2 regions of the Agromyces sp. NPDC055661 genome follow, and region 1 is predicted to be linked to the other one. Evidence: predicted binding sites of a transcription regulator. Region 1 holds the regulator's gene; the other holds the start of a gene.
What was found. The regulator HspR, encoded in region 1, represses chaperone genes until heat shock. The targets are predictions, from matches to a motif close to AAGTTGAGTCNNNNNGACTCAACTT.
Positions count from the first base shown of each region.

Region 2: a site for HspR is predicted at 2,061-2,085, ahead of ACWGO8_RS03885 (ATP-dependent Clp protease ATP-binding subunit). Genes of this name have one in related genera too.

Region 1 covers NZ_JBSHHC010000001.1:1,898,468-1,901,875, reverse strand. Annotated here, with positions in the region: gene ACWGO8_RS08705 (alkyl/aryl-sulfatase) at 1-1,122, opposite strand, end outside; gene ACWGO8_RS08700 (heat shock protein transcriptional repressor HspR) at 1,208-1,624, opposite strand; gene ACWGO8_RS08695 (DnaJ C-terminal domain-containing protein) at 1,621-2,622, opposite strand; gene ACWGO8_RS08690 (nucleotide exchange factor GrpE) at 2,753-3,373, opposite strand; gene dnaK (molecular chaperone DnaK) at 3,376-3,408, opposite strand, start outside.
Region 2 covers NZ_JBSHHC010000001.1:850,944-854,351, reverse strand. Annotated here, with positions in the region: gene ACWGO8_RS03890 (hypothetical protein) at 1,177-1,653, opposite strand; gene ACWGO8_RS03885 (ATP-dependent Clp protease ATP-binding subunit) at 2,101-3,408, shown strand, end outside.

The DNA of each region.
Region 1 (3,408 bases):
GAGTGCGGGCGGGAGCTCGAACGCCTCGCCGATCTCGGCGCCGGTGAGGCCCTGGTTGAGCATGCGTAGCGTCTGATCGTGCAGGTAGGCGTAGAGGTCGCGCTGCGTCGACAGGAACCGCACGAGCTCATCGTTGCCCCAGGTGGGCCAGTGGTGGGAGGCGAACACGACCTCGGCGCGGTCGCCGTAGCGCTCGATCGCCTCCGTGAGGTACTGCGACCAGACGTGGGGATCGCGCACGAGCGCTCCCCGCAGCGTGAGCAGGTTGTGCAGCGTGTGCGTGGCGTTCTCGGCCATGCACAGCGCCTTGAAGCCCGGAAGGTAGAAGTGCATCTCCGACGGCGCCTCGGTACCGGGCGCCATCTGGAACTCGATCTCCACGCCGTCGATCACGTGCGTCTCGCCGGTCTCGCGGATGTCGAGCGTCGGCACGATCATCCCGGGCTGGCCGGTCGAGGTGGTCTGGCCGAGGCCGGCGCCGACCTGGCCCTTGGGTCCGCGGTCGAGGCGCGCGCCGTACATGTACCCGGCACGGCGGCCCATCGCGACGCCGGCGTACACGTTCTCGGCGACGGCGTGCTCGACGAAGCCCTCGGGCGCGATGACCTGCACGTCTCCGGCGTCGACCTGCTCCTGCGTCACCATGCCGAGCACGCCGCCGAAGTGGTCGATGTGGCTGTGCGTGTGGATCACCGCGACGATGGGGCGATCGCCACGGTGCCGGCGGTACAGGGCCAGCGCCGCGGCTCCGGTCTCCTTCGAGATGAGCGGATCGACGACGATCACGCCCGTGTCGCCCTCGATGAAGGACGTGACCGACAGGTCGAGCCCACGGACCTGGTAGAGGCCGGGAACGACCTCGTAGAGGCCGTGCTTCGCGACGAGCTTGGACTGGCGCCACAGGCTCGGATGCACCGACGTCGGCGCGTCCCCGTCGACGAAGTCGAACGACGAGGCATCCCACACGACCGTGCCGCCCTCGTCGCGCACGGCCGGATCGTCGAGCGTGCCGACGAAGCCCCGATCGGCCGCCGCGAAGTCGGCGTCGTCGTCGAACGGCAACGCCGACAGCGCCGCCTGGTTCGCCGCCGTGACGGCCTCGGACGGTTCGCGCTGTTCCATGTGTGCTCCTTCCCCCGGGGAGGTCCCCCGGAGCGAGCCTCCCGCACGAGGGGCGGGGGCGCAAGGAATCAGCCGACGTCGAGGATCACTCGCGGTCGAGCGGTCGCCAGACGACGAGGGCGTTCTCGCGCCGCACGCGCGTGCCGGTGCGGAGCGACACGATGTCGCCCGCGGATCCGGCGGCGAAGACCCGGCGGCCGGGCCGGTTGAGCATCTCGTCCGCGAGCGCGGCCTCGAGCTCGCGCACGCGGGCGCGCAAACCCTGCACCTCGTCCTCGAGGCCGAGCACGCGGCGGATGCCCTCGAGGCTCACGCCCTCGCTCGAGAGCTGCGCGATCTCGCGCAGCTGCATGACGTCGCGCATCGAGTACCGCCGCGACTTGCCCGCCGTGCGGGTCGGCGAGACGAGCCCCATGCGGTCGTACTGCCGCAGCGTCTGCGGGTGCATCCCAGCGAGGTCGGCCGCCACCGAGATCACGAACAGCGGGCTCGACTCGTTCATCGCTGGCTCCTCGCCTTCGCGAGCAGCTCCTCACGCGGGTCCTCGTCGGGCAGCAGCGCCGCGAACTCCTCGAGCTTCTCGGAGGCGTCCTTCGAGAGGTGCGACGGCACGGCCACCTGCACGACGGCGAGCAGGTCGCCCGTGCCCTTCTTCGTCTCGACGCCGCGACCCTTCACGCGCAGCACGCGGCCGCTCGGGGTGCCGGGCGCAACGCGCAGCTTCACGGGATCGCCGCCGAGCGTCGGCACCTGGATCGTGGCGCCGAGCGTGGCCTCGGCGAACGTGACCGGGACGGTCACGCGCAGGTTGAGGCCGTCGCGCTCGAACACCGGGTGCTTGCGCACGTGCACGGTGAGGATGAGGTCGCCGGACTCGCCGCCGTCGGGCGACGGATGGCCCTTGCCGGGCAGCTTGATCTTCTGGCCGTCGGCCACGCCCGCGGGGATGCGCACGGTGATCGGCTTGCCCTCGGCGGTCTGCAGCGTGATCTGGTCGCCTTTGGTGGCGGTGATGAACTCGAGCGTGGTCGACGCGGTGACGTCGCGGCCCTTCGTGGGCCCGCCGAAGCCGCGGTAGCCGCCGCTCGGCGTGCCGAAGCGGCCGCCGCCGAACAGGCCCCCGAGCAGGTCGTCGTAGTCGCCGCCCTGCTGGAACGTGTAGCGCGTGCCGCCGCCGGCGCCCCCCGGGCCGCCGAACATGCCGCCGAACACGTCCTCGAAGCCGCCCGCACCGCCGGCGCCCGGAGCCGTGAATCGCGCGCCCGTGCCCATGGCCCGGATCGCGTCGTACTCCTTGCGCTCCTCGGGATCGGCGAGCACGGAGTGCGCCTCGCTGATCTCCTTGAACCGCGCCTCGGCCGCGGCGTCGCCCGGGTTCTGGTCGGGGTGGTACTTGCGCGCGAGCTTGCGGTACGCCTTCTTGATGTCGCTGTCGCTCGCGTCCTTGGAGACGCCGAGCACCTGGTAGAAGTCCTTGTCGAACCAATCCTGGCTGGCCATCGGCACCTCCTCTTCTGAGTCTGTCTGATGAACCGGTGGTCGAGGAGCGCCCGGCGGAGCCGGACGCGTATCGAGACCCGTGTGCGTCTCGATACGCGTCGCCTTCGGCGGCGCTACTCGACGACCCGGATCATTCCTGCGGCGTCTTGACGACGACCTTCGCCGCCCGCAGCAGCGTGCCGCCGAGCAGGTATCCCGTCTCGACGACGTCGCCGACCGTGTCGGTGTCGACCTCGTCGGACGGCTGCTGGAAGATCGCCTCGTGCCGCGTCGGGTCGAACGGCTCGCCGACCTCGCCGAACGGGGTCAGCCCGAGCTTCTCGACCGCCGCGCGGAGCTTCGCCGCGATGGTTGCGAAGGGTGCGTCGCCCTCGAGGTCGCCGTGCTTCTCGGCACGGTCGAGGTCGTCGAGCACGGGCAGCAGCACGGCCACGGCCGCGCCGACCGCGCGCTCCCGCTCGACCTCGCGGTTCGCCTCGGTGCGCTTGCGGTAGTTCGCGTACTCGGCGGTGACGCGCTTGAGGTCGGCGAGGTGCTCGTCGCTCGGCTCCTGCACCTCGGCCTGCGCCGCGTTCAGGATGTCGTCGACCGTGAGCACGTCCTCGTCGTCGGGCTCGGCCGACGCGGCATCCGTCGCCTCGACCTCACCCTCGACCTCGCCCTCGGGATGCCGAACCGCACCCGTCTCGGGGTCGATCCGCCGCTTGTCGCGGATGATCGGCTCGTCGTGGTCCTGGTTCTCGTCCGTCATGGCTACTTCTTCTCGTCCTCGTCGTCGATGACCTC
Region 2 (3,408 bases), 1.0 Mb from region 1:
CTTCGGACCAGGGCGTGGCGAAGCGATCGCCGTTCACCTCGGCGCTGGTGAATGGATGACAGTTGACTCCTGCCTGAACCAGCAGACTCGAGAGCATCCAGTCCTCGAATACTTTGAGAGAATCGGGATCGATCCAGCGCGAGCGATACGCCTAGTAGTCGGTACACATGCACACGACGATCACACTGCGGGGATCAGCGATTTGTACCGCAAAGCAAGCGATGCCCAGTACGTCACGTCGGCGGCCTACACAGGTAACGAATTCTTCGCCGCAGTTGAGGCGGACGCAGACATCGAAGACCAACTCACGGTTTCTGTAAGGCGGGAATACCGAGAGGTCCTGAAGGAGGTTGTCGCGCGGCGACAACTCAACGACGGCCGCTATCCCCTTCTGAAGGCTGACGAACAAAAGCTCATCTGGCGTCGACCAGAAGCGGGTAACGGGGTAGGCGCTCGAGTGCTTGCGTTGTCACCATCCCCCCGGGCTGTGCACAGAGCAGATACAGCGCTTGCTGAAGGGGCTGCCTCCGCCGGATCTCGAAAGAGGCTCGCAGCAATTGATCCGAATGAGCTCTCAGTCGCACTGTGGATCGAAGCGGGCCCGGCTCGAGTGCTCTTGGGGGCAGACTTGACGGTTGGGCCTTCTGGTTGTGGGTGGCAGGCCGTCGTTGCGACCCATCAGCCGGATTCGCAAGCCTCGCTGTATAAGGTTCCACACCACGGGTCGCCGAACGCGGACTATGGCGATGTCTGGACACGGCTGCTCGAACCACAGGTGCTGTCCCTTGTCGCACCATTTCGGCAAGGTCGAAACCCGCGGCCAAATTCCGATGATGTGAGAAGGATTAGAGAGCGATCAGGTAGAGCCTTCGCCTCTGCTCAGACACGGCCCCCTACACCCGGTCGAACTGTGAAGGAGACTCGCGCGAAGCTGGCTGGCGTGGCACTCGACGTTCGAGATCCCTACGGGAAGCCTGGACACGTTCAGGCCCGTATTGGTGCGGGTCTCCAGTGGCAAGTTGGTCTCGCACATCCGGCTTACGAACTCAACTGACGACGACCCGGTGCACCAGCAATTCGGTCTCCCCTTCAGACCTTCGTCGGATGGTCCGAAATGCCCAAGGGTGACTGAACGGTGCCCGCATCGGCCAATCGGCGACCCGAGTTGTGCTCGGGTCAGGTTCCGATGCGCCATTCCGGATAGACCCATTCTGACTCCCACTCGAGCGGCTCCGAGAGGGTCATCACACGCGAAAACTCTTCAAAGTATGACCGTGCGATCGTTGTGTCATGAATCTCGACCGCGTTCTCGAAGGAGTATCCAGCGTTCTTTGAGAAGTTGAACGATCCGGTCCAGACAGCGACGGGCTGAAGCCGGTCAGCGACATCGTGGGCGGCCTCGTTGACTTGGAGGCGGACGAGGAATTTATGATGCATTCGCGGCATTGCCGGGGACTTGGCCGAATTGTGATTTCCCACACAGCGAACTGGCTCGAGTGTAGGGTCGCCCGCGTACGACGCGGTGCCGAGCGGTTGCGGAAACTGGAACCGTGCGAATGAGTTGTGGAGCAAACCATAGGACGCCCGAAGCCTTGCGGCCCAATCGGCGGCCGCGCGAGCGTCGGGCCGCAGGAAGTCTTCCTTCTGCACCACTAACGAAGCCTCTCGTCCCGCCAGAGCCCGAAGCAGGCGGTGCTCTGTGAGCCACGCGATACAACCCACAACGGCCGGCGAGTCCTCAATGAAGCCAATAGCACGTTCTGTGAGATCGCCAAAGTGAGCTATGACAGCGCCAGACGGCGTAGTGCGCTGGTCGTCATCCCACGGGTAGGAAGTGTGGTCTTCGAATACCGGACGCTCGCGGTGCAAGCTTCGGGTTACACGGTCGGAGCCGCCCGACCCCGAGTAGTCACGCCAGATACGAGTCTCCGCCATCTGTGAAATCTACACGTGAGGCGGGGCGTGGATACTCGCGAAACGGTAGGGTGCGCCGCGGCGTAATGCCATCGCGCGAACCTGCTTCCTTGGCGGCCGGGAATACCCACGCCCCCACCGCGTTGAACTTGAGCGTACCCAACTCAAGTTCCCCAGGAGGACTAGGTGCCCGAAGACTTCAGCGACACCGGCGCGAACTCGTTCGACGAGTTCCTCGCCCGGTATCTCGCGGGTGAGCAGGCCAGGCAGGCGCGGTCGATCGACCTCAGCCGGTTCCTGACCGCGCGCACCCAGAGCATCCTGCAGCGTGCCGGCAAGTTCGCGCTCGAGCGCGGACAGACCGAGCTCGACGCGCTGCACATCCTGCGCGTCATCGTCGAGGACGAGGCGGTCACGCAGGCCATCCAGCGCATCGGCGTCGCGCCGGAGCGCATCATCACCGCGACCGAGGCGCGGCTGCCCGCGGCATCCGAGGCTGATTTCGAGAGCCTCAATCAGCGGAGGGACGCGGCCACCATCACGCCGTCGGCGTCTCGCGCGTTGTTCCACGCGTACCAGGTGGCGCGGTCGAGCGGCTCGACGTACATCGATCCCGAGCACCTCTTCTTCGCGCTCGTGCTGGGGCAGGATGCCCCTGCCGGCCAGGTGCTGGCGCGTGCCGGTGTGACCGCCGAGGCGCTCACGCAGCAGATCCGGGAGACCGTCGACGGTATCGACGACGAGTCCCTTCGACAGGCTCAGGGACCGGAGAGCGCCGCCGCCGCGGCATCCGACACCCCCATGCTCGACAAGTTCGGCATAGACCTCACCCAGCGCGCCCGTGACGGCGAGCTCGACCCGGTGATCGGACGTGTCGACGAGATCGAGCAGACGATCGAGATCCTGAGCCGCCGCACGAAGAACAACCCCGTGCTGATCGGCGAGGCCGGCGTCGGCAAGACCGCGATCGTCGAGGGACTCGCCCGCGCGATCGTCGAGGAGTCGGTGCCCGAGGCCCTGCTCGGCAAGCGAGTGATCTCGCTCGACCTGCCCGGCATGCTCGCCGGCACCCGCTACCGCGGCGACTTCGAGGAGCGCCTCACCAAGACCATGGAGGAGATCGCCGCGCACAAGGGCGAGCTCATCATCTTCATCGATGAGATCCACACCGTCGTCGGTGCGGGCGGCTCGGGCGACGGCGGCACCGACGCGGGCAACATCCTGAAGCCGCGCCTCGCGCGGGGTGAGCTGCACCTCGTCGGCGCGACCACGCTCAAGGAGTACCGCCAGATCGAGAAGGACCCGGCGCTCGAGCGTCGCTTCCAGCCCGTGAAGGTCGGCGAGCCCTCGATCGAGGACTCGGTGCTGATCCTGCAGGGCCTCAAGCCCGCGTACGAGCAGCACCACGGCGTCGAGTACACGGATGCCGCGATCCGCTCGGCCGTCGAGCTGAGCGCCCGCTACCTCAGCGAGCGTGTGCTGCCCGACAAGGCG